DNA from 3 places in the Ensifer sp. ENS11 genome. Region 1 is predicted to be linked to each of the others. Evidence: predicted binding sites of a transcription regulator. Region 1 holds the regulator's gene; each other region holds the start of a gene.
What was found. Region 1 encodes PhoB, which activates phosphate uptake and scavenging genes when phosphate is short. Its sites were predicted from a motif close to TGTCATNNANCTGTCAT; they were not measured.

Region 1 (10,616 bases):
AACCGCAGCGCGCCTTCGGTGCTACCGAAGGCCGCAAAAGCGGCAAAGGTGGCCGCGGTTGCGGGCGCGGCCAGCGACGCCCTGATCCCAGCCCTGAACGCGCTCGATATGCCGGTGCTGGTGGTGGCTGTCGATGAAACGGTCGTCTTCCAGAACATCGCTGCCGAAAAGGCTTTCGGCACCATCCCGCCCAACAGCTATCTTGCCGCCCGCGTTCGCTCGCCCGGCATTCTCGATATGGTCCGCGAGACGATCGCGACCGGCAAGATCAACCAGATCGAGCACACCGAGCGGCTGCCGTCCGATGCCGTCTATGTGGTCCGGGTGGCGCCAGCCGAAATCGGTGGCGATGGCCCATGGCGCCGGATCTTTCTCTTGACCTACCGCGATATTTCGCAGGCCCGCCGCATCGATCGCATGCGCTCTGACTTCGTCGCCAACGCCAGCCACGAGTTGCGCACGCCGCTGGCGTCGCTGCGCGGCTTCATCGAAACCATGCAAGGCCCGGCGCGCAACGACGCGAAGGCGCAGGAGAAGTTCTTCGGCATCATGCACGAGCAGGCGACGCGCATGAGCCGCCTCGTCGACGACCTCCTGTCGCTGTCGCGGCTGGAGCTGAAATCGCACATCGCGCCAGACGATACGATCGATCTGCGGCCGCTGCTCGGCCATGTCCGCGACAGTCTTGCTCCGCTTGCGGGCGATCTTGACGTGACGATCACGCTGACAATGCCCGAGACGCCTGTGGTCGTTCAGGGGGATCGCGACGAACTGATCGAGGTTTTCGAGAACCTGATCGAGAATGCCTGCAAATACGGCCAGGAAGGCAAGAGGGTCGATGTCGAGCTTTCCGGCGACGACGGCGGGCAGGCGGAGGTCGTGGTCAGAGACTACGGCCCCGGCATTCCGGCCGAGCATGTGCCGCGCATCACCGAGCGGTTCTATCGCGTCAATGTGGAGGCCAGCCGCTCGAAAAAGGGCACCGGTCTCGGCCTTGCGATCGTCAAGCACATCCTGACCCGCCACCGCGCGCGGCTCCTGATCCACTCGGAGTTGGGCAAGGGCACGGTGTTTACCGTGCGCTTTTGACATATTGGCGCGGGATAATGCCGCTGTGTTCATTTTTCATTATTATTTTCAATGACATGAGCTGTCATAAATGTTTCGCGAAACTGACATAAAAGGTGTGGCTATCGGCGGCTAGTTAGGGGCAGCCGATCAAACGGCGAAGAGCGCTGCAACGCTTGGCGCACTCAACACCAGCCCATTCCGGGAGAACTTTTATGAAAGCTCTTAAACTCACCGTAGCGGCGCTTGTCGCATCCGCCGCATTCGCCGGCGTGGCTGCCGCGCGCGATCAGGTTCAGGTCGCCGGCTCCTCGACCGTTCTTCCCTACGCAAAGATCGTCGCCGAGACGTTCGGCGAAACGTTCCCGGACTTCAAGACCCCGGTTGTCGAATCCGGCGGCTCCTCGGCCGGCCTGAAGGAATTCTGCAAGGGCGTTGGCCCTGATACCATCGACATCGCCAACTCCTCCCGCAAGATCAAGGACAGCGAAGTCGAGGCCTGCAAGGCCGCCGGCGTCACCGAGATCCAGGAAATCCAGATCGGTTATGACGGCATCGTCTTCGCAACCGACGCCGGCAACGCCGACCTCGCCCTGAAGCCCGTTGATCTCTACAAGGGTCTGGCTGCCGAAATCGTCGTCGACGGCAAGCTCGTTGCCAACCCTTACAAGAAGTGGTCTGAAGTCAACTCCGCTCTGCCGGACGCCGACATCGCCGCCTTCATCCCGGGCGAAAAGCACGGCACGCGCGAAGTCTTCGAAGAGAAGATCCTGGCCGCAGGTTGCAAGGAAGCTGGCGCCATTGACGTCATCAAGGCCGCCGTTGCCGATGAGAAGCAGCAGCACAGCAAGTGCGTCGCAGTCCGCAAGGACGGCATGGCTGTCGACATCGACGGCGACTACACCGAAACGCTGGCCCGTATCGCTGCCAACAAGAACGGCATCGGCGTATTCGGCCTGTCCTTCTACGAAAACAACGCCGACAAGCTGAAGGTCGCCACCGTCAACGGCATCGTTCCGTCGACCGAAACGATCGCTTCCGGCGAATACCCGGTTTCCCGCCCGCTGTACTTCTACGTCAAGAAGGCACATCTCGGCGTTATCGCGGGCCTCAAGGAATATGTTGAGTTCTTCCTCGACGATCAGATGATCGGCCCGGAAAGCCCGCTTGCAGAATACGGCCTCGTCGCTGCTCCGGACGCCGAGCGCGAAGAAGTTCGCAAGGCTTTCGCAGCCGGCAACATGCTCTGATACTGACAAGCCCCGGCGCGATGGTCTCGCGCCGGGGCATGCCTCCATCCGAACTGCCGGCAGCGCATTGAGCGTCACGCCGCGGAGACGTGCCGATGAGTACTTCATTTCTTCTTTTGCTCATTGTTGTAATTGGTTTTATTTCTTATTTTGGGGGTCGTGCGCGCTCCTTCGCACAGGCTGGCGGCAAGCTCTCCAATCTGCATTCCTTACCCGGCTATCACGGCAGCTATGTCGCCATCTGGGCGATCCTTCCAGCGGCGCTCGTACTCGGCGCCTGGCTCGTCGCCGCGCCCATGTATATCGACTCCAGCACCCGGGCGACCTTGCCCGAGACGGTGCAGACGCAGGGCGGCGCCACGGTCGAGCTGGCGCTTGGCCAGGTCAAGTCGGTCGCCGGCGGCCTGAAGCGGTTGACGGCCGAAGAAGTTTCGGCGCTTGAAAGCGGTTCGGCCAATCTTCGCTCGACGCTTGCGGCCAAGGGCGTGGCTCTTGCCGGCGAGGGCGAACCCTACATGATCACCGCCGCCCAGCATTTCAACGCGATGAGCGCCACCAATCGCTGGCTGATGAGCGCCGTCGTCCTGCTGATCGCGATTGCCGGCGGCTTTTATGCCATCCGCAACATCGCCACCCGCTTCCGCGCCCGCAACCAGGTCGAGCGCGTCATGCTCGGCGCGCTGATCGTAGCGTCCTCGATCGCCATCCTGACGACGGTCGGCATCATCGCCTCTATGCTGTCGGAAGCCGGCCGCTTCTTCACGATGGTTTCACCCTTCGAGTTCTTCTTCGGCACGGTCTGGGACCCCCGGTTTGCTGCCGCCGGAAGCGGTGGCTCCTCCGGCCAGTTCGGCCTGATCCCGCTTCTCGCCGGTACGCTCTACATCGCCTTCGTCGCCATGCTGTTTGCGGTGCCGATCGGCCTGTTTGCCGCCATCTACATGGCGGAATATGCCAGCCCACGACTGCGTTCGACGGCAAAGCCCCTGCTCGAAGTGCTCGCCGGCATCCCGACCATCGTCTACGGTTTCTTCGCACTTGTGACCGTCGGCCCATTCCTGCGCGATATCTCTGCCCAACTGAACGGTCTCGTCACCGGCAATTATCAGAACTTCATCCAGGCACAGAGCGTCGTGACCGCCGGCATCGTCATGGGCATCATGCTGATCCCGTTCGTGTCCTCGCTTTCCGATGACATCATTACCCAGGTACCGCGGGCCCTGCGCGACGGTTCGCTCGGCCTTGGTGCCACCCGCTCCGAGACAGTCAAGAAGGTCATCCTTCCCGCAGCACTTCCGGGCATTGTCGGCGCTCTGCTTTTGACCGCCTCGCGTGCCGTCGGCGAGACGATGATCGTGGTGCTTGCCGCCGGTGTCGCGGCCCGCATGCAAATCAATCCTTTCGAGCCGATGACCACGGTGACGGTGAAGATCGTCAACCAGCTGACGGGTGACCTTGAGTTCACCTCGCCGCAGACGCTGGTTGCCTTCGCACTCGGCATCACGCTCTTCGTTATCACGCTCGGCCTCAACATTTACGCGCTCTACATCGTGCGCAAATATCGGGAACAGTACGAATGACCGACATCGCTTCCCCGGCCGTCCGGATCTCCGTCCGCCCCGCATCCGCCAAGCGTGATATCGGCATCAAGCGTCGCTACGCGGCCGAGCGTCGGTTCCGTGCCTATGGCATCAGCGCCATCAGTCTTGGCCTGTTCTTCCTCGCTCTGCTGCTGTGGACGGTGATCTCCAACGGCTACACCGCGTTCCAGCAGACGACGATCACGCTGCCGATCGAATTCACCGAAAAGGTCATCGATCCCAAGGGTGAGCGCGCGACCGACGGCAAGGTGCTGGTGGCGGCCAACTATCCGCTGCTGGTCCGCGATGCGCTGATCAAGCAGCTCGGCATCGATCCGAGCAATCGTCCGCTGGTCAAGCGGGCCACCGACATGGTGTCTGCAAGCTCCCGCACGCTGTTGCGCGACATCGTCGTCGCCGACCCGTCGGTTATCGGCAAGACCATACCGGTGACACTGCTCGCCGAAGCCAATGTCGACTCCGCCTTCAAGGGGCAGATCGACCTGAAGGTCGATGAGAGCAAGCGCAAGGTCAAGGACCAGCAGGTCACCTGGATGAACGAGCTTGCAAGCGCCGGCGTCCTGAAGAAGAGCTTCAACACCGGCATCTTCACCTTCGGTGCCTCGAGCCGTCCGGAAGCGGCAGGCGTCGGCGTTGCCGCCCTCGGTTCGCTGTTCATGATGCTGATCGTGCTCGTGCTGTCGCTGCCGATCGGCGTTGCCGCCTCGATCTATCTCGAAGAGTTTGCGCCGAAGAACCGGCTGACCGATCTCATCGAGGTCAACATCAACAATCTCGCCGCCGTTCCGTCGATCGTCTACGGTCTCTTGGGGTTGGCCGTATTCATCAACTTCGCCGGCATGCCGCGCTCGGCCGCCCTCGTCGGCGGCCTGGTGCTGACGCTGATGACCCTGCCGACGATCATCATCGCCACCCGTGCAGCGTTGAAGGCGGTCCCGCCGTCGATCCGCTCGGCAGCGCTCGGTCTCGGTGCGTCGAAGATGCAGACCATCTTCCACCACGTCCTGCCGCTGGCGATGCCGGGCATCCTGACCGGCACGATCATCGGTCTCGCCCATGCACTTGGCGAAACCGCGCCGCTGCTGTTGATCGGCATGGTCGCCTTCGTCGTCGATTATCCCGGCTCGCCGATGGAGCCGTCGACCGCGCTGCCGGTGCAGATCTACATGTGGGCCAACGAGGCGGAACGCGCCTTCGTCGAGCGCACATCCGGCGCGATCATCATTCTTCTCATCTTCCTCGTCGTCATGAACCTTGGCGCCATTCTGTTGCGACGTCGCTTTGAGCGCCGTTGGTAGTGAGGTAATTACTATGAACATCATGTCAGAAGCAGCAGTCGAAAAAGCCTTGGATCAGAAAATGAACACCGTGCCCTACAAGATGATCGGCAAGGATGTGTCGGTCTACTACGGCGAGAAGCGTGCGCTTTTCGACGTCAATCTCAATATCCGCGAGAACACGGTGACAGCGCTGATCGGCCCTTCGGGCTGCGGCAAGTCGACCTTCCTGCGCACGCTGAACCGCATGAACGACACCATCGAGAACTGCCGCGTCACCGGCAAGATCACGCTCGATGAAGACGACATCTACGACCCGACGATCGACGTCGTGGAACTGCGAGCCCGCGTCGGCATGGTGTTCCAGAAGCCGAACCCGTTCCCGAAGTCGATCTACGACAACGTCGCCTACGGCCCGCGCATCCACGGGCTTGCCCGCACCAAGTCTGAGTTCGACGAAGTCGTCGAGACCAGCCTGCAGAAGGCTGGTTTGTGGAACGAGGTGAAGGATCGCCTGCAGGAGCCGGGCACCGGTCTTTCGGGCGGCCAGCAGCAGCGTCTGTGCATCGCGCGCGCCGTTGCCGTCAGCCCTGAAGTGATCCTGATGGACGAGCCCTGTTCGGCGCTCGATCCGATCGCGACGGCCAAGGTCGAGGAACTGATCCACGAGCTGCGTACCAACTTCACGATCGTCATCGTCACCCACTCGATGCAGCAGGCGGCGCGTGTTTCGCAGCGCACTGCCATGTTCCACCTCGGCAATCTTGTCGAGGAGAACGACACCGACAAGATGTTCACCAATCCGGATGACCAGCGTACCCAGGACTACATCATGGGCCGGTTCGGTTGATGGCCGAAGCTCCTCTTCACCCCGTTTCCTGAACGCGCCCGCAAGGATCGAAGACTATGTCCATGCACATAATGTCCGCCTACGACGAAGAACTGAAATATCTCACGCGCCGCATCTCCGAGATGGGCGGGCTTGCCGAGCAGATGGTGGGCGAATCCGTTCGTGCGCTTGTCAATTCTGACCTCGCCTTGGCGCAGAAGGTGATCTCCGACGACACCATCCTCGATGAAGCCGAACGCCAGATCGGCGAAAAGGCAATCGTCACCATCGCCAAGCGCCAGCCCGTTGCTGCCGACCTGCGCGAGATCATGGGATCGATCCGCATCGCGTCCGATCTGGAGCGCGTCGGCGACCTCGGCAAGAACAACGCCAAGCGTGTCATCGCGGTTGCCGGCTCCGGCATCCCGCGCAAGCTGGCGCGCGGTCTCGAACACCTGGCAGAGCTTGCGCTGGTGCAGCTCAAGGAAGTCCTCGACGTCTACGCTTCCCGCTCGCCGGAGAAGGCCAACAGCATCCGCGAGCGCGACGAGGAGATCGACGCGATCTACACCTCGCTGTTCCGCGAGCTGCTCACCTACATGATGGAAGATCCGCGCAACATCACGCCCTGCACGCATCTTCTCTTCTGTGCCAAGAACATCGAGCGTATCGGCGACCACGCCACCAATATCGCCGAGACGATCTACTACATGGCGACGGGCGCGCAGCCGGAAGGCGAGCGTCCGAAGGACGACAATACGTCGACGCTGGGTGCCGTGAAGGACTAACGCATGTCGCGCAAAAGTGCGCAGCGGTTTTGCGATAACGACATGTGCAAAAACAAGAACTTAAAGCACAACAAGCGCATCTTAGAGATCGCGACGCGCTTTAAGACCCGGATACGTTCGAGTGCCTGCTTATGAACCTGCTCCGGTCGCAGCCCTGGTTGCGGCCCTGCTCTACTGCGTCTGAAGCTATACGTTTTCGCGCGTGCCTATGAAAACGCGCGGAGTGCTCCAGATTCTATATGTTCGAGCATCTCTTTGCGTTCGATCGAACGCGAGACGCTCTGGGTAAGGAGACGTTGCCTGATGTTGCCGAAAATCGCCGTTGTCGAAGACGAAGAGGCGCTGAGTGTCCTGCTGCGTTATAACCTCGAAGCCGAAGGGTTCGATGTTGATACGATCCTGCGCGGAGACGAGGCGGAGATCCGCCTACAGGAGCGCCTCCCGGATCTCCTGATCCTCGACTGGATGCTGCCGGGCGTTTCCGGCATCGAGCTTTGCCGCCGGCTGCGCCAACGTCCGGAAACCGAGCGCCTGCCGATCATCATGCTGACGGCGCGCGGCGAGGAGAGCGAGCGGGTTCGTGGCCTTGCCACCGGCGCCGACGATTATGTCGTCAAGCCGTTCTCGACCCCGGAGCTGATGGCCCGTGTCAAGGCGATGCTGCGGCGCGCCAAGCCCGAGGTCCTCTCGACGCTGCTTCGCTGCGGCGACATCGAGCTCGATCGCGAGACCCATCGCGTGCATCGCCGCACCCGCGAGGTCCGCCTTGGTCCGACGGAATTCCGCCTGCTCGAATTCCTGATGTCGTCGCCGGGCCGGGTGTTCTCGCGCTCGCAACTCCTTGATGGCGTCTGGGGCCACGATATCTATGTCGACGAGCGCACCGTCGACGTGCATGTCGGTCGCTTGCGCAAGGCACTGAATTTCTCGAGCATGCCTGATGTCATCCGCACCGTTCGCGGTGCCGGCTACTCGCTCGAAAGCTGAGCCAGCCGGCCACTGCAGCGCCGCGCATCTTAATGGACGCGCAAAGGTCGCTGTTGCATCTTGAATTGCGGCATGTTTCCTTGAAGCGAATACGAACCAGGGAAACATGCAGCAGCCAATAAAAAAGGGGCCGTGCGGCCCCTTTTCTGCATGTGGTTTTCGGTCGTCTCAGCGAGCGCGACGGCGCTCGGAGGTCGGCTGATAGGCAAGCCGCGCATGGAATGTGCAATAGGGCGAAGCTTCCGGGGAATCGTTGCCGCAGAAGTGGAATTCTTCCTTGAGCGGGTCGCCGATCGGCCATTTGCAGGTGCGCTCGGTCAACTGCGTCAGCTCCAGGCGGCGCGACATTGGCACGACCACATCCGTCTGGATGCGGAAATCCTGTTCGGCGACGAGATCGACTTCGACCTCTTCCTTGAGCACGGTCGCGCCGGCCGCACGGGTAACCGTCCGTGTCGTGACGCGCGAAGCGTAGTTCGGAGCGCGCGGCGCCGAAGTCGGGCGCTGCTTCGGCCGGGTCGCGGCGGTGGTTCCGCCAGCCTTGGCCCTGCCGGGCAGGCTCAGCCGGTGAACCTTGCCGATGACCGCATTGCGGCTGACGCCGCCGAGCTGTGCCGCGATCTGGCTCGCGCTCAGGCCCTCGGACCAAAGCTTCTTCAGTTTTTCCACCCGCTCGTCAGTCCAGTTCATTTCTGCACTCTCCGTTCTCAGCGTTGGCGATGACAGAATCTCTCACCACGCTCCGGACAGGCTCCGGAGCTGCAACGCGATAACACTTTTGGTGACTAGGCCCGCCGCATGCGTCTAGTAATTGAACATTAACCTACTGACCGGCGGACTCCGTGGCAAGAGTCCCGCGAATCGCGCCGAATCGATTTCTTGGTTTTCCCCAACTTGCTCGGTGGGCGTTGCATTTTTGCAAGCCCCGTCGCGTGATTTTTTCGTCGCATGGATCAGACCCGTCCGACCGCACTGCAAAGCTTGGTTTTGTTGACATTGCGCTGCGAAATAGGAATAGTGCCTGCGCCGCCGCAAGGCGGCATTTTTAATTTTTTGCCGCGCTCAACAGGGGCTCGGATCGATGCCGATAGCAATGAAGGAGAGGCTCGCCATGACTGCAACCACGCCGCTTTACGACACCTACATGCGTGCGCCGTTGCGTTTCGAGCGAGGAGAGGGCGTCTGGTTGATCGCCGAAGACGGCTCGCGCTATCTCGACTTCGCCGCCGGCGTCGCCGTCAACTCGCTTGGCCATGCGCATCCGCATCTGGTCGAGGCGTTGAAGGCGCAGGCCGAGAAGGTCTGGCACCTGTCCAACCTTTATGAGGTCCCCGGCCAGGAGAGCCTTGCACGCCGGCTGACGGCCGTCACCTTCGCCGATCGTGTCTTCTTCACCAACTCGGGTGCCGAGGCGCTCGAATGCGCGATCAAGACTGCGCGTCGCTACCACTATGCCAAGGGCAATCCGGAGAAGTTCCACATCATCACCTTCGAGGGTGCCTTCCACGGACGCACGATCGCGACCATCGCGGCGGGTGGTCAGCAGAAGTACATCGAGGGCTTTGGCCCGAAGGCCCCGGGTTTCTATCAGGTTCCCTTCGGCGATATCACGGCGCTCAAGGATGCGATCACCGACGAGACGGCGGCGATCCTGATCGAGCCGATCCAGGGCGAGGGCGGCATCCGCCCGGTCACCAAGGAATTCATGCAGGAGCTGCGCGCGCTTTGCGACGAGTTCGGTCTGCTGCTGATCCTCGACGAGGTCCAGTCCGGCGTCGGCCGCACCGGCAAGCTTTTCGCCTATGAATGGGCTGGCATCCGTCCGGATATCATGGCTGTCGCCAAGGGCATCGGCGGCGGCTTCCCGCTCGGTGCCTGCCTTGCGACCGAAGAGGCGGCTGCCGGCATGGTCGCCGGTACGCACGGTTCGACCTATGGCGGCAACCCGCTTGCCATGGCTGTCGGCAACGCCGTGCTCGACGTCATCCTGGCCGACGGTTTCCTGGAGCATGTCCGCGACGTGGCCCTGGTCTTCCGCCAGGGCCTCGCGTCGTTGAAGGACCGTTTCCCCGATGTGATCGAGGATATCCGCGGCGACGGCCTGATGCTCGGCATCAAGGCGAAAGGCCCTTCGGCCGATCTCCTGAAGGCGATCCGCGCGGAGAAGCTGCTGGCTGTTCCGGCCGGCGAAAACGTCCTGCGCCTGTTGCCGCCGCTGACGGTGACCGCCGCGGAAGCGCGCGAAGGCCTGGCGCGGATCGAGCGCGCGGCCGAAGCCGTGAGAAGCAGCAGCGGTACCGCCGCAGCCTAATTTGTGAACCCGGAGATCGGCAGCGATTTTCCCAAGGGTCCATGCGCGAGCCCAAGGTGTCGAGCGTTCTTTTGGCTCTTCGACACCGGTCGCGCTCCACGGGCCATTCTGAGACAGGAATTGACTACGATGGCAGGCACAAGACATTTCATCGATCTTTCGGCCATGACGGCAGCCGATCTGCGCACGATCATCGATGACGCACGCGTGCGAAAGACGGCGACGAAGGCCGGAACCGCCGAAAAGCCGCTCGCCGGCAAGATGTTGGCGATGATCTTCGAAAAGCCTTCGACCCGCACGCGCGTCTCCTTTGACGTCGGCATGCGCCAGCTCGGCGGCGAAACCCTGTTTCTCTCGGGCACCGAAATGCAGCTCGGCCGCGCCGAGACCATCGGCGACACTGCCAAGGTGCTGTCACGCTACGTCGATGCGATCATGATCCGCACCACCGATCATCGCCGTCTTCTCGAGCTTGCCGAGCACGCCACGGTGCCCGTCATCAACG
Region 2 (10,616 bases), 390 kb from region 1:
ACAAAGGCATAGGCGAAGGTCGACACACTCCAGGGACGGAAGGCGACGTCGGCCATCGACGCCATGGCACCCGGCGACATGTCCATGGCCATGCCCTCGTCTGTGCCCATCGCCATGTCGCCGCTCATGCCATCGCCAGAGGCCGGCACGTGCGCCATGGCCTCCATGCCGACTGCCAGCCAGAGAATATAGAGCCAGGTAATTCCGGTCAGCGCCAACAGCGAGACCACGACGATGAGCCGGTCGCGCCTTAAAAGCGTTTCGAGCGCAGTGTCGGCCATGGGCGTCAGTGAACCACGCCGCTTTCAGACAGATGCATGCTGGCGAAATGGGCGTGCGAATCCGGAATGGACAGCGTCAGCGGCCCCTTCGTGTCGGCCCACCCGCGTCCAACCTCGCAGACGTCGTATTCGAAGCCCTGCGGCAGGTTGATGCGTGCCTGATGCGGGTTTCCGGTCACGGGGTTCAAGATCGGCTCGCCACGCGCCACGATCCACCCGGGCACATTCAGCCGTGCTGTCCGCGCGCCGACATCGACGTCGAAGTCGATCTCGGCAAAGACCGGGTCGTGAAAGGTTTCGAAGGTGGTGGCGAACACCTGGAAGAAGGTTGCTCCCGGCTCGGTATCCTGGCCGCTCATGATGCGCAGCAGCGACTCGCGCTGGGCCGGCGTGGCACGGATGTCGACGATCGGCACGACCTCACCCCTGCCCTCATGAATTGCACCGGGCCAAGCCGCAATGATCCCGCATCTCAAGCCGTCGAGGCGCGTGTCGCCGTGATGGCCCGTCTCGATCTCAAATCCACCGACGGCGCAGCAATTGCCGTGGGTCGGCAGCGCATTGAACTGGCAGGGGCAGCCATAGGCGCAATTGCAATGAATGAATTCTCGACCCTTGATCGTCCAATTGACACTCGTCATCGTCTCCTCCCGGATCTGATCGGTGTGGGATCTGCTTCATTCCGCTCGACTGTTCGACGACTTATTAGGTTTCAAGAATATACTCTCCTCCGGGCGCCCTGCCAACGCCGCCCGCGGCGTGCCGTCGATGACGAACAGGACTTTGCCGCCACGCGCGATCGAACGCGCGCGGCGGCAACAGACAGGTGAGTATCAGAGCGTGGCCATGCCACCATCGATGATCAGTTCGGCGCCCACCGTGAAGGCGGCCTCGTCTGAGGCGAGGAAGACAATTGCCTTGGCAATCTCGCTTGCATCGCCGAAGCGGCCGAGCGGGATCTGCGCGGCGATCGATGCGACGATCTCCTTGTTTTCGGCAGGCGTGGCACCGTGTCCGTCATGCAGTGGCGTCTTGATCGGGCCGGGGCTGACCGCATTGACGCGAATGCCGCGGCCGATCAGTTCGCCCGAAAGCGTCTTGGCAAGCGACAGGAGCGCCGCCTTGCTGAGCGCGTAGACGCTGGAGGTCGGCATGCCGATATGGGCGTTGATCGAGGTGTTGAGCACGATCGAGGCGGGGTTGGAGAAGATCGGCAGCAGCGCCTGGATCAGGAAGAACGGGCCCTTGACGTTGATCGCGAGCGACTGGTCGAAGCTGGCTTCGTCCCATTTTTCGATCGGCTGAAGCTTGGCGATGCCGGCGTTGACGAAGAGGATGTCAAGATGGCCGAAGGCGGCCTTGACTTGCTCGGCAACCGCCGCCTGTCCGGCGGCGTTGCCGGCATCGGCCTGGATGATGACGGCGCCTTCGCCGAGTATCTTGCGTGCTTCGGCAATGTTCTTCGGATTGGTGCCGGTAACGGCGACCCGGGCACCCTCGGCGATGAACTGGCGCGCCGTTTCGAGGCCGATGCCGCTGGTGCCGCCGGTGATGAGCGCGGTCTTGTTGTGCAAACGTGGCATGATGGAATTCCTTCTTTTGGGTTGGCCTGGCTGTTGGGTTGGCTTGGGACCGGTCTTCTTTCCATCGACCGCCGTCCTTCGTTGCCAATAGATATGGCCGAAGATTGCCGTTCGGATTAGTCTGCCAATGATGGAACTCGAATTCGGAAATGCCGAACGATGCTGAAGATCGAAGGAATTGCTGCCTTTGTCGCAGTTGCGGAAGCCGGCTCGATCAGCGAGGCGGCGCGCCGGCTGCGGCTGTCGAAATCCGTGATCAGCGAACGGGTCTCGGACCTGGAACGCCACCTGAACGCAACGCTGTTGCATCGCACGACACGCAAGCTGACTCTCACCGAAGATGGCATCGCCTTTCGCGAGCGCGCGGTGCGGATCGTCAGCGAGGTGCAGGCCGCCGCCAGCGATCTGGCGGAGCGCCGCGGGACGCTGACCGGACCATTGCGGATCGCCGCCCCGGTCAGTTTCGGGCATCTGCATCTCGGGCCTGCCCTTTACCCCTTTCTGGCGGCACATCCCGAGGTCGAATTGACGCTCGATCTCGACGATCGCCGGGTCGATGTCGCCTCGGAGGGTTATGACGCCATCGTGCGCCACGGGATCATCGCCGATTCACGGCTGGTCGTGTGGAAGCTTGCCAAAAGCAGGCGCCTGCTGGTCGCCTCGCCCGACTATCTCGATCGCAACGGCACGCCGGCCTCGCTTGCGGAACTCAACGATCACCGCGGTATCTTCTACACCAATCGCGGCGCTTCCGACTGGCGGTTCGAGGGGCCGACCGGTTCGACCGTTATCCGCGCCCGCATGGCGCTGCGCATCAACAACGGCGACATGATCCACGATGCTGCCGTCGCCGGGCTCGGCATCGCGCTGCTGCCGACATTCATCTGCGGTCCTGCGGTGCGCGACGGTCGGCTTCGCGAGATCGATGTCGGTTTTCGCCCAGAGCCGGAATTCATCTACATGGCCCATCCGGAGGGCCGACGGCCGTCGGCCAAGCTCCGGGCAATTACCGATCATCTGAAGAAGACCTTTGGCGATCCTCCGCACTGGGACCCGTGAACCGCTGCGCGGCTGTGGGCGCGACCGTTCATGCGCAACCCCCATTCGCTACATCTTGATGGGCGCCGCCCAAGTCGCGATCACGACCGGGCCGGATATCCCGGACGAGCCTTGCAACCGAAAGTCGGACGCCTGTTCCCTGAACTGGATCGTCTCATGACGCTCAGTCCCACCGCCAATGCGGAGGCTCTCTCCCCAACCGCGAGCCCCGCCCCCGGCATTGCAGCCGGAGGCGGACAGGGTCACAGGAACAGATCGACTGCGAAGTAGGTGAGCGCCGAAATCGCAGCAGCGGCCGGCATCGTCACGAACCAGGCGATGACAATGTTGCCGGCAAGGCCCCAGCGCACCGCCGAGACACGCTTGGCGGCACCCACGCCGATGATCGCGCCGGTGATCGTGTGGGTGGTCGACACCGGAATGCCGAGCCAGGTGGCGGCAAACAGCGTGATGGCGCCGCCGGTTTCCGCGCAGAAGCCCTGCATCGGATTGAGCTTGGTGATCTTCGAGCCCATGGTGTGCACGATGCGCCAGCCGCCCAACAGCGTGCCGAGCGCGATCGCCGCCTGGCAGGTGATCACCACCCAGAACGGCACATAGAACTCGGAGCCGAGATAGCCCTGCGAGAACAAGAGCACGGCGATGATGCCCATGGTCTTTTGCGCATCGTTGCCGCCGTGGCCGAGCGAATAGAGCGACGCCGAGACGAACTGCATCACCCGAAAGGTACGGTCGACAGCAAAAGGCGTCCGGCGCACGAACAGCCAGGAAACGATGAGGATCAGGAGCAGCGCCAGGAAGAAGCCGATCATCGGCGACATCACGATGGCGCCGACCGTCTTCAAGAGACCGGTCCAGACGATGGCATCGCCGCCAGTGCGGGCTAGGCCGGCACCGACGAGGCCGCCGATCAGCGCATGCGACGAACTCGACGGAATGCCGAAGATCCAGGTCGCGATGTTCCAGACGATCGCCCCCATCAGGGCCGAGAAGATCACCAGCGGCGTAACGATGCCGGGATCGATGATGCCGCGTCCGAGCGTCTCGGCCACATGCAGGCCGAAAAACAGGAAGGCGATGAAATTGAAGAACGCCGCCCACATGACCGCATATTGCGGCCGGAGCACCCGGGTCGAAACGATGGTTGCGATCGAGTTGGCGGCGTCATGCAGCCCGTTGAGAAAGTCGAAGAACAGGGCGATTGCAATGAGGGCGACGAGCAACGGCAGGGCGAGCGTCGCGTCCATCAGACGTTCTCGATCACGATGCCGCTGATCTCGTTGGCGACGTCCTCGAAGCGGTCGACGACCTTCTCGAGCTCGCCGTAGATCTCGCTACCGATAATGTAGGCCATGGCATTGTTGGCACCGTAGCGGCGGAAAAGATCCTTCAGGCCCTGGTCGTGCAGCTCGTCGGACCGGCCTTCGATGCGCGTGACCTCTTCGGCGATGGCGATGAGCCGGCCGTGGTTGACGCCGATGCGATTGAGCAGCGGAATGGCCTCGGCGATCAGGTGCGCCGCCTGGACGACGATGACGCCCATTTCCTTCATGCCCGGATCGAAGGTCTTCTGCTCGTAGAGCCGGATGGTCTTGACCGTCTTGTGCATCATGTCGATGGCATCGTCCATCGACTGGATGAGATCCTTGATGTCGCCACGATCGAACGGCGTGATGAAGGAGCGACGAACGGCCAGAAGCACTTCGCGGGTGACACCGTCTGCCTCGTCTTCAAGCGCGACGATCCGGTCGCAGTGCTTTTCGAGATCGTCGCCGCCGGCGAGGAGCTTGTCGAGCGCTTCGGCGGCACCGACGACGGTACGCGAATGTTGCGCGAAGAGATCGAAAAAGCTGTCTTCGCGGGGAAGGAGTTTGCGGAACCAAGCCAGCATCACAAATATATCCGTTCGTGGATTGTCATGCGGCTGTCATATTGTACGCAAGCGATCAAGAAAAGCGCTGAACGACTGGGATTATAAGGCTTTCCCCGCCGTTATCGCGCAATTTTGCCTGGAAATGACTCAGGTCACCTTTCGTCTTGCCTTAAAGCCCGCTTTCGTCCTACTGCATAGCTCCTTAAATCGGCATCGATTTATGGAGCTATGCAGCAAGTGTTGCAGCGTCCTTTGCACGTCCTGTTCGACGCGTGGCGCTGCGACTGGCGCCGACGTCGAATCCGGACCCGAAATGCCACAAAAGGTCTTTCTCAATCGCCTGAAGCTGAGCGAGTTCCGCAATTATGCGGCGCTGTCGCTGGCGCTCGACCAGAGGCACGTCGTGCTGACCGGCGAGAACGGCGCCGGCAAGACCAATCTGATGGAAGCGGTGTCGTTTCTGTCGCCAGGCCGTGGCCTCAGGCGTGCGGCCTATGCCGATGTCGCTCGCGTCGGCGCAAGCGACGGCTTCTCGGTCTTTGCCGAAGTCGTGGGCATGGAAGGCCCGGTCGAGATCGGTACCGGCACGGCCGGCACCAGTGAGGGGCAATCACGACGCCTGCGGCTGAACGGCACGACAGCGAGTACGGTCGATGAGCTGACCGACCATCTGCGCGTGCTGTGGCTGACGCCGGCCATGGACGGGCTCTTCACCGGCCCGTCGGCCGATCGCCGCCGTTTCCTCGATCGGCTGGTGCTTTCGCTCGATCCGGAGCATGGGAAGCGCGCCAGCGAATTCGACCGTGCCATGCGTAGCCGCAATCGGCTCCTCAGCGACTTTCGTCCCGACCCGGCCTGGTTGACTGCCATCGAGCGGGAAATGGCGGGGCTCGGCGTGTCGATGGCGCTCGCACGGCAGGAGATGCTGGGTCTGCTGACGGCGCTCGTCGAGAGAAACACCGGCGACAGCGTCTTTCCATCTGCGCGCCTGGCGCTGGCGGGCTTCCTCGACGACGAGAGCCACAAGCCAGCCTTCGACCTCGAAGAACAATATCTCACCATGCTGCGCGAGGGCCGGGCGCGCGACGCGGCCGCCGGCCGGACACTGGACGGACCGCACCGCACCGACCTCCTGATTCGCCACCGCGAAAAGGACATGGAAGCCGAGCGCTGCTCGACCGGCGAGCAAAAGGCGCTGCTCGTCGGCCTGGTTCTTGCCCATGCGCGCCTCGTCGGCGACATGACCGGTCACGCTCCTATCCTGCTGCTCGACGAGATCGCCGCGCATCTCGACATGGGCCGCCGCGCCGCCCTATTCGATCTCGTCGACGGACTTGGCGGCCAGGCCTTCATGACCGGGACGGACCGTGCGATGTTCGACGCGCTCGGCGATCGCGGCCGGTTCCTGACGGTGGAGCACGGAAGCGTATCGGGATGATGGAGCCGATCATGGAAAGTGTCCGCTCATGACTAGTACAAGCCTCGAATCATCGGAAATTGCCCGCTACGCGCGCCACATCATGCTGCCCGAACTCGGCGGTGGGGGGCAACAGAAACTCAAGGCGGCGCGCGTTCTCGTCATTGGCGCCGGCGGCCTCGGCGCTCCTGTTCTTCAATATCTCGCCGCCGCCGGCATCGGCACGCTGGGCATCGTCGACGATGACGTGGTGTCGCTGTCGAACCTGCAGCGGCAGGTGATCCACCGCACGGCCGATATTGGCCAGACAAAGGTCGAGAGCGCCTCGGCAGCGATCGGCGCGCTCAATCCGCATGTGGTGGTCGAGAGGCATCCCCTTCGTCTGGCAGCCGACAACGCCGAGGCGCTGTTGCGCCAATATGATCTGGTGATCGACGGCTCGGACAATTTCGACACGCGCTATCTCGCCGCCGATACGGCAGCAACCGTCGGCATACCGCTCGTCACCGGTGCAGTCGGCCGCTTCGACGGTTCGCTTACAGTGCTGATGCCTTATCGCTCGGGCGCGGATGGCGAACCGAACCCGTCCTACCGCGATCTCTTTCCCGAAGCGCCGCCGCCGGGCGTCGTGCCCTCCTGTGCCGAGGCCGGCATCATCGGCGCGCTCACCGGCGTCATCGGAACATTGCAGGCTATGGAAGCCATCAAGGTGATCGCCGGGATCGGCGAGCCACTCGTCGGTCGGCTGTTGATGTATGACGCTCTCTCGGCGCAATTCAGCACCATCCGCTATCGCCGGCGCAAGGACAGGAGCGCAGACTGATGCAGATCATCAGGATCGACGCTGCCTTCGATCGCTACAAGGAATTGCTGGCCCTGATCCTTGACGCCTTTGCCTATATGGACGGGCGGATTGATCCGCCATCCTCGGCCCATGCGCTAACGATTGAGGGGCTGAGCGAGAAGGCTTCGGCAGAAATTGGCTTCGTCGCCGTCGACGGCTCAGTGCTTGCCGGCTGCATCTTCTGCAAGCCGGAGACCGACTGCCTCTATATCGGCAAGCTTGCGGTTTCCGCGACCTGCCGGGGAAAAGGCGTCGGCCGACTGTTGCTTGCAAGCGCCGAAGCAGCGGCACGCGACCGCCACTTGGCCGCTCTGAGGCTGCTGACACGGATCGAACTCACCGAAAACCACAGGACGTTTTCGGCCTGGGGCTTCGTCGAAACCGACAGAACCGCTCACCCGGGCTTTACCCGGCCTACCTCGATCGAGATGCGCAAGACGCTTTGATCAGTCGCGAATCAATCGCGACCCGGCAGCACCCGATCCGGCGGCCGGTGACCGTCGAAGAAGGTGCGGATATTGATCACCACCTTGTCGCCCATGTCGATGCGACCCTCGAGCGTCGCCGAACTCATATGCGGCAACAGCACGACCTTGCCCTCGCCGGCGAGCTTGATGAGCTTGGGGTTGACCACGGGTTCATTCTCGAAAACGTCGAGCCCCGCACCGGCGATCTTGCCTTCGCGCAGGCACTTGATCAGCGCCGTCTCGTCGATGATGCCGCCGCGGGCGGTGTTGACGATATAGCTTTCCGGGCGCATCAGCGCGAGCCGACGGGCCGAAAGCAGGTGATAGGTCGCCGGCGTCGAGGGGCAATTGACCGAGACGATATCGACGCGGGCAAGCATCTGGTCGAGGCTGTCCCAATAGGTCGCCTCCAGCATCTCCTCGGTCTCGGCCTTGACCCTGTGACGGTTGTGATAGTGGATCGACAGGCCAAAGGCCTTGGCACGGCGCGCGACCGCGGTGCCGATGCGGCCCATGCCGACGATGCCGATGCGCTTGCCGGCAATGCGCCGGCCGAGCATCCAGGTCGGAGACCAGCCGGCCCATTCGCCCTTGCGATCGGTCAGGATCTGCGCACCCTCGGCGAGCCGGCGCGGCACGGCGAGAATGAGCGCCATCGCCATGTCGGCGGTGTCCTCGGTCAAAACGTTCGGGGTGTTGGTGACGGTAATGCCCTTGCGTGCGGCCGCGTCGACATCGATGTTGTCGACGCCGTTGGAGAAACTGGCGATCAGTTTCAGTTGCGGGCCGGCCTGCTCGATCAACGCCGCATCGATGCGGTCGGTCACCGTCGGCACGAGCACGTCGGCGCGCTTCACCGCCGCCACAAGCTCTGGTTGGCTGCGCGGCGTATCATCGATGTTCAGTTCGGCGTCGAAGAGCTCACGCATTCTGGTTTCGACGATGTCCGGCAGTTTCCGGGTGATGTAGACCTTGGGCTTCTTCTTGCTTGTCATTGCTGCGATGGGCCTTGTTGACGGGTCCTTAACCAAGTTGGGCGATACTTTCTCCCTGTAGCCGCAATTTCTACCAGACCCGGTCGGGAAGACAAACAAAACTCGCTGCGTCGTCCCCGCGATTTACGCCCCGGCCAAGAGCCCTGGGTGAACTGCGCCTGCAAGTTGCCACGGAAAATGAGCTTCGTCATGCGTCACGTCATTTCCAAACTCTCGTTAGCGTTGATCGCCGCCTGCATCGGCGCGGTCATCACGACGTCGGGTGCCCATGCCCAGGCCGCAAAGGGGGCCAGCGGATTGCCGCTGCCGCGTTTCGTCAGCCTGAAGGCCAAGAGCGTCAACCTGCGCATCGGCCCGAGCGTCGACTACGCGGTGGCGTTCCGCTACCTCAGGCCCGGCGTACCGGTGGAAATCATCCAGGAATACGATAACTGGCGCCGTATCCGCGACGCCGACGGCACGGAAGGCTGGGTGAACCAGGCCCTTCTGTCGGGCGACCGCACGGCCGTCACCGCGCCATGGATGCGCGGCAAGGGCGAAGGCGTCTTCGTCAACCTGCGCCGCGAGCCGCAGAGCACGGCAGGGATCGTTGCGCGCATGGAGCCCGGCGTGGTCATCCGTGTGGGTGAATGCAATGGCGACTGGTGCCACATCGAAACCCAGGGCGTCGAAGGCTGGATCGTCCAGAGCGAGATCTGGGGCGCCTATCCGGGCGAAGCCTTCAAATAAAGGCTACGCCCGCTCTGACATAGGTCATATTTGGTGCGCGGCGCTGCAGCTCGCCTCAGGCGAGCTCGGCCTGCTTGGCGGCAGCGGCAAGCGATACCATCGGCCTCGGGCCGATCTGGCCGATGACGATACCGGCTGCGAGATTGCCGAGCTTGCTGCAATCCTCGAGCGACCGACCGGTCGTATATCCGTGGAGAAAGCCCGCAGCATAGAGATCACCGGCGCCTGTCGTATCGACCACCTGCGCGAGCGGCGTCGCGCCGACGCGGACACGTTCGGTGCCGCGCACGACGACGGAGCCTTCTTCACTCAGCGTGACGGCCGCAAGCTTGCAGTCCTTCGAGAGCTTTTCCAGCGCCAGATCGAAGTCCTCGGTCTCGTAGAGTGCGAGCGCTTCCTGTTTGTTGGCAAAGACGATGTCGACGGTGCCGGAGCGCATCAGCTCCAGAAACTCGTCGCGATAGCGGTGGACGCAGAAACTGTCCGACAGGGTCATTGCGGTTTCGCGGCCGTTTTCATGGGCGATCTTGGCGGCCTCGCGGATTGCATCCTTGGCACGCGGCGGATCCCACAGGTAGCCCTCGAAATAGGTGACCTTGGCCTCAGCGACGACATCGGCCTCCACGTCCTCCGGACCGAGCTCGACGCAGGCGCCGAGATAGGTGTTCATCGAGCGCTCGCCGTCCTCGGTCACGAAGATCATCGAGCGGGCGGTCGGCGGCACCGTTTCGAGCGGCTTGGTCTGGAAATAGACGCCCTGGGCGCGAATGTCGTGCGCAAAGATCTCGCCAAGCTGGTCGTTGGTCGTCTTGCCAAAATAGGCGGCACGTCCGCCAAGGCTGGCAACGCCGGCCGCCGTGTTGCCGGCGCTGCCGCCGGAAGCTTCGACGGCGGGGCCCATGCGCGAGTACAACAGCTCCGCGCGGTCGGCATCGATGAGGTTCATTGCGCCCTTGATGATGCCGTTTTCACTCAGAAAGCCGTCATCGCAGCGCGCAATGATATCCACGATCGCATTGCCGATCGTCAGCACGTCGTATTTTGTCATGAACTCCGTCCAGTTTCCCTAATGGCCGGTGTTCGTTAATAGCGGTTTTCCAGCCATTTGGAAGACAAAACACGCGTGGCTGCGATCATTCCGCTGGTAATGCGCTTGCCTCATAGGCGGCGGCGAACTCGGCGCTCGGCGGGATCGGCTTGATGACGTCGATCAGAACGCCATTGGGATCGGCGGTGATGAAGTGGCGCTGGCCGAAATCTTCGTCGCAGATCGCCTTCAGGATCGGCAGACCTGCTGCCTGGCAATCGGCATAGACTGCGTCGGGATCCTCGACTTCGAAGTTGAGGAGCAGGCCACTGACCGGCGCG
Region 3 (10,616 bases), on a different contig from region 1:
GCACATAATTGCCCTTGCGCCGGTAGATATCGGCGAAGTTCAGCCCGATCGCCCGCATGGCGAGCTGGATGTGGCCGGGCGGCACGGCCGGGTCGGCAACCTCGCGGTAGCTCAGCACCTCGGGCCCACCGAACGAGTCGAACACCAATGCATGCATGATCACTTCCCCCTATCGGATGAGCGTACGGACGAATTCGTCGCCGAGCCCGACGGACTTACAGTGTGCCGCATACCGATCGAGCCTGACGAGCACATCGTCATACCCTTCGGCGTTGCCGTCCTCGTCGAGATAGACCAGGGGGCCGAACACATGGAACAGCGCCTTCATATGCCCGGCCTCCGGATGCACGTAGAGCGTATGAATGTCTCCCGCCGGCTCGAAGATGAAGGTGCCGCGTCGTGCTATCCAGTCGCGCTCACGATACCCCCAAGTGCCCTCGAGCGTCCAACCGGTAACCGGATTGGAATGGCGATGCCGCTCGATCGTGCCGGCTCCCTTCGCCTTGAAGAGGCTGACCCAGCTCCCGCCGCGCACGTCAAACAGCAAGGGCAAGGAAAAGGCACTGTCGCCAAATGGCAGCCATCGCCGCTCGTCGGCCTCCGCATCGGCAACGAGCAGCTCGTCTACTCCATATCTGCTTTCGGCAATGTTGATCACAGTCCATCCTCCCGTTAACTTCAACAATTGGGAATTATCTACTATAGTGGATTTCGTCAACAGAATTGAGAATCGTCGATTTTGCCTCTATCTGTTGCGCGAGGAGACGCCATGCCGAAGCTGACCATCACCCGCCGCCCCGCCGAACAGAGATTGCGCACGACTGAGGAGCGTCCGGCCGAACTCGGTGCAAGGGTCAAGGAGCTCAGAATCGCGCGCGACTGGACACTAGAAGAGGCGAGCCAGCATATCGGCCTGTCGCGTTCGGCCCTGTCGAAGATTGAGCGCAACGAGATGTCACCGACGTTCCACGCCATGCAGAAGTTGGCAGCTGGATTCTCGCTCGACCTCCTGAGTTTTCTCGCCTCCGGCGAGGCAAGCCCGCCTGCCGGTCGGCGCAGCATCACCCGACAGGACGATGGTACCCGCCACGAAACGCCGAACTATGGTCTGCGGCTGTTGATGGAAGAGGTCCGCAACACCGCCTTCATGGCGGTGGAGGTTCTGGTCAGAGCACGATCGCTCGACCAGTTCCCGGATTGGGACCGGCATGACGACGAGGACTTCATGTATGTTCTCGAAGGCGATATCACGCTCTACACCGAACACTACGCGCCAGCCGTGCTGAAATCCGGCGACGCCGTCTACTTCGATGCGCGCCTTGGCCACGCCTGCATATCGACCAGCGACAACGATGCCCGGCTGTTGTGGGTGACCGCTCCGCTTGGCGGGCGCTTCAGCCGTTCAGACGATGACCATGCCGATGGAACGGCGTCGGCCTGACAGCTCAGCCGGTATGGCGCCTGTCAGCCTCATCGTCCGGCGCATCGTTGTTTTCCGTCGAAAGGTCGTCGGCCGTCTGGACGCGGTTGCGTCCCCGTCGCTTGGCCAGATAGAGCGCCTCGTCGGCTACAGCCAGCAACGACCGAGCAGTACGGCCATGCCTCGGCGCAAAGGCCACACCAATGCTACCGCCGATACGCAGCACCTGCCCCTCGAACTCGATTGGCGTCTGCGCATCGTTGACGAGACCGGTGGCAAGTTCGGACGCATCCTTGCCGGTTGACCGCAGGATGACGGCAAATTCATCGCCGCCAAGGCGGGCAACAGTTCCGCGCGCACCAACCCGCAGGCGGTAACGTTCGGCCATCGTCACCAAGACTGCGTCACCCGCCGCATGGCCGTGCTCATCGTTGACGGCCTTGAACTCGTCGAGATCGGCAAAGATCAGCGCGAATGGACGTTTTTTGACGTCGAGCAGGGCCGCAGCGAGCACTTCGTCGAAGCCGCTGCGATTGAGCAGCCCGGTGAGACGATCGTGTTTCGCCATGTGGCGGTTTCGCGCCTCGCTCTGCTGCAGGGCGGAAAAGACGGAGGAGAACCTGAGGGCCACAAACGCCATCAGCAGGGTAGCCGCGATCGCGATGACGATGACGCTCGGCAGGATTTCCGCGCGGACGAAGCCGCCGGGCGATTTGGGCGTCCAGGCGACGACAAGGCATGAGACATCAGCGCAGCGACCGGCGGAGACGTGCACGCCGTCGGCCGGCCGCTGTGACAATGGCACGAAAGCGAGGCCGGTTACGCCAAGCTTTGCCTCGATTTCGCGCAGCGACCGCGCCGTCAGCGGGCGAACCGAAACCATGAACACCGGCTTGCGGCGTTCGGCCGGCAGCTGCAGCGTTTCCGGGATGACGGCCTGAACGACGGCTATGCTCATCTGGCCCTCGATCTGGCGCATATCCACGGCATGAATGCCGGGCACGATCGGCGTGACCGATTGCCGATCAGGCTGGGGGATATCGAGCGTATAGGTGCCGTTGTTGTTTCTCAACGCGTTGTCGTAGCGGCGTCGGGCTTCGTCGAGCAGATCTTCGACGTCGTGAAGCGGGGCATCGGCCGCCTCCGCCGGCACGACCAGCCCATCCTTCACCGCGGTCGAGACATGCCCGTCGGCATCGCTGACGATCAGCCAGGAAAAGCCGTAGTCCTTCCACAGCCAACCCGCCAATTCCGGGGCCACAAAGGTATCGCTCAGCCGTCCGGCCGCAAGTTCCGCATAGGTCGCATTCCAGAAGGAAACCTGGGCCTGAAACTGGACGGCGGCTTCCATCTGGTGCCGCAATTCGTTTGCCACCAGCCGGCGTTCCGCCGAAAGACCGAAGCGATCGGCCTCGACGACGGAGCGGTTGAGAACGAAGATGAGGCTGGCGATCGTCAGGATCGCGACCAGGGTACAGGCCGCATGGATCGCCCACACCGCCCTGTTGCGCTTCGGTTGCCGAAACTTTTGCTCGATCACGCCAGCGCCCCCTCACCGGACCAGCCGTCAAAGGCGAGGGGTGGCACCGGTCAGACGCCACCCTAAAGATCAAAGCAGAAATTTAGTTTAAGCAAGCTGGTATTTGAAAGCCTTAAAGACTTCAACCGCCTAGTAAAGCCGACAATCACCAGTCGTGCGACTGTTAGTTGGACTGCACAGCCGGACGCAACAAGGAGACGATTTCGTCGTCGCCTTCGTCGCGCGCCAGGTCGCGGATCGACCTCGTACCAGTACCATCACGCAGGTTGGCGTTCGCGCCTTTTTCGAGCAACAGCTTCACCACGGATGGCCTCCTGTTGACGACAGCGATAGCGAGCGGCGTCATCCAGTCGCTCTGCGGGTTTGGCCGCCCACGCCCACGGAACTGACCGAAGGGGATGTCGAGCAACTCCGGCTTTTCATTGACGATCTCGAGCACCCGCTCTCCCTTGTCGAAGGCAGCGGCCGCAAACAGGTCGAGCGGCTGTGTCTCGAGGAAGCGCACCATATCGGCCTTGCCGTTGTATTCGGCCCAGCCGATCGGCGGTGCGTGATGATACGGGTCGCGCGCCATGGTGTTGGCACCATGCGCGATCAGCAGCTTCGCCATCTCGATATGCCCGTGCAATGCCGCCTCGTGCAGCGGTGTGCGCGACGTCATGCGGTTGACGTCGAAGCCGAGCGACAGCATCAGCGCCACCTGGGCCGGCTGGGCTTCACCCGCAGCCTCATGCAGGATCGCCGGATGGGCCGCCTGCGTGCGCGAAACAAGCGCCGCATCCCCGGCTGCCAGCGCCTTTGCCGCCGTCGCATTTCCCTCACCGATCGCCCGCGCGAGGCGATCGACATCGGTGAGTTCCGCGACCGTGGCGCCATGGGCCACCAGATAGCCGGCAAGGGTCGGATCACCGCCGAGCTCGGCCCATTGGTAGGGCGTGCGACCTTTCACGACGCGGTTTACGTCGGCCCCATGCTCGACCAGCAGCCGCACACGGTCCGTCATCTTCTTTTCCAGCGCCCAGGCAAGTTGATAGTCGAAGACCCTTTCGCTGTTCTCGATCAACTGACCGTCTTCGCGGACAAGCCAGTTGTTCCTGTCCTTTGCGCTTAGCCCATACCGCAACAAAAGACCGATGCAGGTGTTATCGGGCTCGAACATGCGGTTATAGAGCGCCTGGCTATCATTGGCCGTAGCGCCGGCCTTAAGCAGGAGTTCGGCAAAGGCGACGCAATCCGGATGTTCTGGCTGACGCTCTTTGCCCGCCTCGCCCTGGCCGAAGACGCCCGTCAGCGCGGTAAAACGATATTGCCCGTCGTCCATCCAGAAGGCATTGGCATCGGCGCCACACGCAATGAGCCGTTCAGCCGCTGCAAGGGAAGATCTGCCGGGAACGCGGGCATAGGCCGCGTAGAGCAGAGGCTCCCAATCGTAAGGCCCACCACGCTTGCCGGAGAGTTTCGGATCCGTGTCGAGCCAACGGTCGATGGCGTCGCCATCGCCAAGAGCGGCTGCTACATGGATGCTTTCACGGGCAATTTCTGGATGCTCGTCGAGCAAGGCTTTCGCCTGGGCATATCGCTCCGGGTCCGCAGCGATGTCGCCGAAATAGGACACGGTCGCCAATGCGAGGAAGCGATTGGCAAGCTGTTCGGTGGCGGGCTTGCCGCCCTGAGCGCGTTCGAGATGCGTTTTCAATCGGGTCCAGCTGGAGAAGCCGAACTCCCGGGCGATGACCAGTTGGGCATCCTGCAGGCCGATTGTGGCCGGCTCGGAGAAATAGGACAGCGCCCGCTGGCGTGCCGCGGCATCGCCAGCCTTCAGGGCTTTGTGAAAAGCCTTGGCCTGCTTGCGGATGGAATAGAGGGTAGCGTTCGCGGAAAGATCGCGCGTGATCATGAAAGACCTCCTTTCATTCACGTCCGGTATCCGCGCCCACAGACTGAAAAGAGGTGTGGCAACCAAGTCCAGTGAAACAGGTGGGTCTGGCCCTTCCCGCGGATCGGGTGCGCCCTGCGAACGACACGATCGCTAGCACGCAGCCGATATTCTTGTCCACTGCATGTTTCCTTAAATCCTATCCGATTTAAGGATAAAACATGCAGCAATTCAAAGTGCTACAGCGACCTTTGCGCGTCTGATAAGACGCGCGGCGCTGTAGGCTTCTCAGCTTTCGGGTTCGTAGCGAACGAAAGCAAAGCGATCCCCCTTGGGCGACCAGTTGGGAACATTCATCGTGCCCTGCCCGCCGAAGAGCTCGAACAGCTCGCGCGCGTTGCTGCCATCCATCTCCATCAATCGCAGACGGACGTTCAGGTCCCGCGGATGATCGAAGACATCGCCGTCATAGGAGAGAACCAGAAGGTGTCTTCCGTCGGGCGACGGATGCGGGAACCAGTCGCCATAGGGGCTGTCGGTCACGCGCTCAACGTCGGTGCCGTCGGGACGAACGCGCCAGATCTGCATGCGGCCAGTGCGGCTGGAGTTGAAGTAGATCCACGCTCCATCCGGCGACCAGTCCGGCCCGTCGTTGCGGCCTTCGCCCTGCGTCAGTCGCCGCTCTTCGCCGCCTTCGACCGAGATCGTATAGATATCGAAGACCTGATCACGAATACCGCAATAGGTCAGTGCGCCGCCATCCGGCGACCAGCCGTGCCAGTAGGACGGGAGGTTGGGGGTGACAAGCCGCGGAGTGCCGCCAGAAGCCGGCAGCAGGTAGATCGCCGACTTGCCGAACTCGGTCTTGTCGCTGATCGCAATCGTGCTGCCATCAGGCGAAATGCCGTGGTCATTGTTGCAGAGATGGGCAAAGCCGGTTTCGATCTCGACCGGCTCCGAGCCGTCGAAGGCCAGCCGGTAAAGCCGGCCGTCGCCATTGATGATGAGATATCGCCCGTCCGGAGACCAATTCGGCGCCTCGACCAGCCGCTCCGTCTGCCAGACGACGCGAGTCTCGGCGGTAACGATGTCATAGGTTTCGATGGAACTGCGCATACGCTTCTCCTGCCGCAACCGCAGCTATTTGCTTTCTTCGCCCCGTGGCAGCACCGCCAAGACTTTGGCGCAGATCGACCGCATCAAGATGACGCTGCGCTGGTCTTGCCAGGTCGAGACCAAGCCCCAGGCCAGCAGCAGAAGAATGCAGACGAAGGCGACGCCGACGGTGACGAGACTACCGGTCGCAAGACCATAGACACCGAACACGGCCGGCGTCGCGAAACAGGCGATCTGCGCCGAAAGCTGCCCACCGGCAGAAACGTCGCTCAGCGACCACAGCCGGATCAGCCGGATTTCCTCCTCGGTGAACTCCGGCTGGCTTTCCTTGCCGTCCCGCCCTTCGGGGATGCGCTCACCGTCTATCCCCGATCGCGGAACCGGTTGGTGATTGGATAGCGCCGATCGCGGCCAAAATTCTTCTTGGTGATCTTCACGCCGGGCGCCGACTGTCGGCGCTTGTATTCGGCGATATAGAGCAGATGTTCGATGCGGTGTACCGTTGTCTCGTCATGACCACGAGCAACGATCTCCTCCGTGCTCATCTCCTTTTCGACGAGGCACTCCAGAATGTCATCGAGCACCGGATAGGGCGGCAGTGAATCCTGGTCCGTCTGGTTGGGGCGAAGCTCGGCCGACGGCGCCTTGTCGATGATGTTTTGCGGGATGACCACGCCGGATGGACCGAGCGCGCCCGGCGGCACGGTGGTGTTGCGCCAGCGCGAGATGCCATAGACCTCCATCTTGTAGAGGTCCTTGATCGGATTGAAGCCGCCGTTCATATCGCCATAGAGCGTGGCGTAGCCGACCGACATTTCCGACTTGTTGCCGGTGGTGACCACCATCGAGCCGAACTTGTTGGAGACGGCCATCAGGATCGTGCCGCGCGTGCGGCTCTGCAGGTTTTCCTCGGTGATGCCCGATTCCGTGCCCTCGAACATATCGGCCAGCGCGCCGAGAAATCCTTCGACCGGCTCTTCGATCGGCACGATATCGTAGCGGCAGCCGAGCGCTTCGGCGCAATCCTTGGCGTCCTTCAGCGAGTCCTTCGAGGTGTAGCGGTAAGGCAGCATGATCGTGCGTACCCGCTCCTCGCCGAGCGCATCAACGGCAAGTGCTGCGCAGATCGCCGAGTCGATGCCGCCGGACAGGCCGAGCACGACGTTCTTGAAACCGTTCTTGTTGACGTAGTCGCGGAAGCCGAGCATGCAGGCGCGATAGTCTGCCTCCTCCCGCTCCGGCAGGCGCGATTGCAGGCCGCCGGCACAGTGCCAGCCATTGTCGCCCTTTTTCCATTCGACGATCGACAGCGCCTCCTCGAACTGGCTCATCTGGAAGGCGAGCGACTTGTCCGTGTTGAAGGCGAAGCTCGCGCCGTCGAACACCAGTTCATCCTGACCGCCGAGCTGGTTGGCATAGATCATCGGCAGGCCGGTCTCTATCACCTGCTTGAGCACGACCTGATGGCGCACGTCCACCTTGCCGCGATGATAGGGCGAGCCGTTCGGTGACAGCAGGATTTCGGCGCCGCTTTCCGCCAGTGTCTCGCACACACCAAGATCGCCCCAGATGTCCTCGCAGATCGGGATACCAATGCGAATGCCGCGGAAATTGACCGGCCCTGGCATCTCGCCCTGGTCGAACACCCGCTTCTCGTCGAACTCGCCGTAATTCGGCAGATCGACCTTGTCGCGTACCGCAATGATCTTGCCGCCATCGAGCACGGCGACGGCATTGTGGCGCCCGGTCTTGGCCAGGCGCGGGAAGCCGATAATGACGCCCGGGCCGCCGTCGGCGGTCTCCTCGGCCAACTTTTCCACCGCCTGTAAACAGGCCTTGAGAAAAGCAGGCTTGAGAACCAGATCCTCCGGCGGATAGCCGGAAATGAAGAGCTCGGTGAGCAGCAGGAGGTCGGCGCCCTGGCGCGCCGCATCGGCGCGCGCCTCACGCGCTTTCGCCAGGTTTCCGGCGATATCGCCGACGGTCGGATTGAGCTGGGCGATTGCGATACGAAGCAGGGTGGGAGCGGCTTTGTGAGCGGTCATGAGCGGGCCTGTCGGTCTGTTCTCGAACGAATGCGTCTGACTTTCGCCCCGATCTTTAGCGCAATCCGCGCGAAAATGCCCACAGCCAATCGCCGCGAAGCGAAAAATTCCAAAAAATTCTGCGTTTCCGGTTTGTTATCGGCGCCGGCTCGCGCGTCCTCACGTCACGAAAACCTGTTTCCAAACACCCTGAACAAGTCATTCATCCCCTGTTCAAAATGACAGTCGTATGACAGTTACACGACACATTGATGAAATTGGAGAAGACGTTGGCCAATATCGATTCAGCCGTAGCGAGGAGATCACGAGTCTACGCTGGTAGACCCGGATTTGCCGCGCGGCACGCCAAGACGCTGACCTCCGCACGCAGTGCATTGTTCTCGCTGTCGATCGCGGCAGCCCTCGTTTTTGCAGTCGAGTTGATCGTGCGCCAGTCCATGGCCGACACGGTCGCCTACTTCCTCGATCCGACGCGCCCCGCATGGACCACCATCGGTGCATTCTTCCTGATCCTTCTCGCCATCGATGGCGTTTTCGGCCGCGAACACAAGTCCGCCGTGGTGCTCGCGCCGCTGGCGATCATACCGGCCATCATCTGCCAGCAGAAGCAGGTCTTTCTCTCCGACCCGCTCTATCCGACCGACTTCCTCTTTGGCCGCCAGATCCTCGAATTGATGCCTGTGCTTGTCAAGGATCGTCCGTGGACGGCCGTCGGCATCGTTGTCGGCCTCATCGCAGCCGTTACAACCATCGGCCTGTTGCTGCGTTACGCCTGGCGCAACTTCCCCAAGCTGACACGCCGCGAGCGCATCGCTCGCGCAGCTTTTGCGCTGCCGCTGCTCTTCGCCTTCTGGCACATCATGGATTACAACCAGTTCTCCTGGATCCGTGATCGCCTGAAGGTCATCCCGATCATGTGGGACCAGACCGAAAACTATCGTCACAACGGCTTTGCGCTGGCGTTTGCGATCAATCTGCCGATGGCCAACGTCAACGCGCCCGCCGGCTACATGGCCGATGCGATCGATCGCATCCCGGTCAAGCCGCTGCCGGCCGGCACCTCCCACCGCAGCAAGCCCGACGTCATCGTGCTGATGAGCGAATCCTTCTGGGATCCGACCCGTCTGCCGAACGTCAAGCTTTCGCCCGACCCGATGCCGACGATCCGCGAAATGCAATCTGGCAACGTGTTCTCGCCAGAGTTCGGCGGCATGACGGCCAATGTCGAATTCGAAGCGCTGACCGGCTTTTCGAATGCCTTCCTGCCCTATGGCAGCATTCCGTACCAACAGTACATCCGCAATCCGATCCCCTCGCTTGCCACCTTCTTCCGTGGCGAGGGTTACGTTTCGCGTGCCATCCATCCGTTCCAGAGCTGGTTCTGGAACCGCACCGCCGTCTACAAGGCCTTCGGCTTCGACACCTTCAAGTCGGAGGAGAATATGCCGCCGATGCAGAAGCGCGGCATTTTCGCCTCGGACGAATCCCTGACCAAGGAGATCATCCGCCAGGCGGACGCCATGGATGACCCCTTCTTCTTCTTCGCGGTAACGCTGCAGGGCCATGGCCCCTATGAGCCGAACCGCTATGCCAAGAATACCATCAAGGTCGAAGGCAACCTGCCGGAGAGCGATCGCCAGGTGCTTGAAACCTACGCCCAGGGCGTCAAGGAAGCCGACGAGAGCCTGAAGAAGCTGATGGACTGGGCCAAGCAACGTGACCGCGAAACCATCATCGTGCTCTTCGGCGACCACCTGCCGCCGTTGAACACGGTCTACACCAACACCGGTTTCATGAAGGGCGTGACCGCGGAGCGCAAGGGCTCGAAGGACCAGATGAAGGCGCAGCACGAAACTCCGCTCGTCGTCTGGTCGAACAAGACGGGTCCGAAGAAGAATGTCGGCACGATCAGCCCGGCCTTCCTTTCCTACCAGATCCTCAAGCAGTCCGGCTACGAGCATCCCTACTATACCGGCTTCCTCGGCAAGGTGCACGACCAGTACCGCGTCGTCGACCGCTACATGCTGATCCGCAAGAACGGCAAGGATGTCGCCGAATGGTCTCGTCAGCCGAAGGTCCCGGCCCTGCTGCGCGACTATCGCTTCCTCCAGCACGACATGATGTTCGGCAAGCGCTACTCGACCGACCGCTTCTTCAAGTCGCACGCGGATCTCTACGCCGCAGGCTTCTAAACCACACCCGCACACGTTCGTGCGACATCACTGGCCTCTGAACAGAGCCGGACGGTAAACCGCCCGGCTCTGTGCACTTTCTCATCTATCCCGTTGATTTCCTCGTCGAAGTGGTGCGCTTAAGCGCGTCGCGATCTTTCCGATTCGCTCACTGCGCTTTAGGCTCTTGTTTTTTGCCCGTGTCGTTATCGCAAATCCGCCGCACACTTTTGCGCGAAACGCTTTCGATATCGTCCGATCCATTTCCGGAGATAGCCATGCCGCATTTGAACGAACTCTCGCAGCACATCTTCGGCAAACCGATGGCCGAGCTCGGCGAAATCGAGCGCCGCATCCTGACCCGCGCCAAGGAACGACGCACCGTTGCAACCGACACCAATGCCGCGTTCAGCGCCGAGCTGTCCGTCGGCGACCGGCTCGCCGACGC

Region 2: IB264_RS00255 (DUF47 domain-containing protein) is a predicted target of PhoB. The motif match lies at 4,838-4,854, and genes of this name have one in related genera.
Region 3: IB264_RS10485 (LTA synthase family protein) is a predicted target of PhoB. The motif match lies at 8,216-8,232, and genes of this name have one in related genera.

Annotation. Positions count from the first base shown of each region.
Region 1 is NZ_JACVAN010000001.1:439,125-449,740, forward strand. Features, by position in the region: gene phoR (phosphate regulon sensor histidine kinase PhoR) at 1-1,089, shown strand, start outside; gene IB264_RS02185 (substrate-binding domain-containing protein) at 1,284-2,318, shown strand; gene pstC (phosphate ABC transporter permease subunit PstC) at 2,414-3,898, shown strand; gene pstA (phosphate ABC transporter permease PstA) at 3,895-5,217, shown strand; gene pstB (phosphate ABC transporter ATP-binding protein PstB) at 5,231-6,046, shown strand; gene phoU (phosphate signaling complex protein PhoU) at 6,103-6,813, shown strand; gene phoB (phosphate regulon transcriptional regulator PhoB) at 7,117-7,800, shown strand; gene IB264_RS02215 (GcrA family cell cycle regulator) at 7,969-8,490, opposite strand; gene IB264_RS02220 (aspartate aminotransferase family protein) at 8,912-10,111, shown strand; gene argF (ornithine carbamoyltransferase) at 10,241-10,616, shown strand, end outside.
Region 2 is NZ_JACVAN010000001.1:44,975-55,590, reverse strand. Features, by position in the region: gene IB264_RS00280 (DUF2182 domain-containing protein) at 1-281, opposite strand, end outside; gene IB264_RS00275 (DUF1326 domain-containing protein) at 287-922, opposite strand; gene IB264_RS00270 (SDR family oxidoreductase) at 1,115-1,864, opposite strand; gene IB264_RS00265 (LysR family transcriptional regulator) at 2,024-2,923, shown strand; gene IB264_RS00260 (inorganic phosphate transporter) at 3,166-4,170, opposite strand; gene IB264_RS00255 (DUF47 domain-containing protein) at 4,170-4,814, opposite strand; gene recF (DNA replication/repair protein RecF) at 5,110-6,234, shown strand; gene IB264_RS00245 (molybdopterin-synthase adenylyltransferase MoeB) at 6,263-7,036, shown strand; gene IB264_RS00240 (GNAT family N-acetyltransferase) at 7,036-7,503, shown strand; gene IB264_RS00235 (D-glycerate dehydrogenase) at 7,515-8,519, opposite strand; gene IB264_RS00230 (SH3 domain-containing protein) at 8,709-9,248, shown strand; gene IB264_RS00225 (adenosine kinase) at 9,304-10,296, opposite strand; gene IB264_RS00220 (VOC family protein) at 10,382-10,616, opposite strand, start outside.
Region 3 is NZ_JACVAN010000004.1:256,377-266,992, reverse strand. Features, by position in the region: gene IB264_RS10525 (quinone oxidoreductase) at 1-157, opposite strand, end outside; gene IB264_RS10520 (2,4'-dihydroxyacetophenone dioxygenase family protein) at 170-658, opposite strand; gene IB264_RS10515 (helix-turn-helix domain-containing protein) at 770-1,441, shown strand; gene IB264_RS10510 (diguanylate cyclase domain-containing protein) at 1,446-2,960, opposite strand; gene IB264_RS10505 (ankyrin repeat domain-containing protein) at 3,124-4,857, opposite strand; gene IB264_RS10500 (TolB family protein) at 5,125-5,952, opposite strand; gene IB264_RS10495 (hypothetical protein) at 5,977-6,162, opposite strand; gene IB264_RS10490 (NAD+ synthase) at 6,315-7,997, opposite strand; gene IB264_RS10485 (LTA synthase family protein) at 8,267-10,189, shown strand; gene IB264_RS10480 (DUF1003 domain-containing protein) at 10,447-10,616, shown strand, end outside.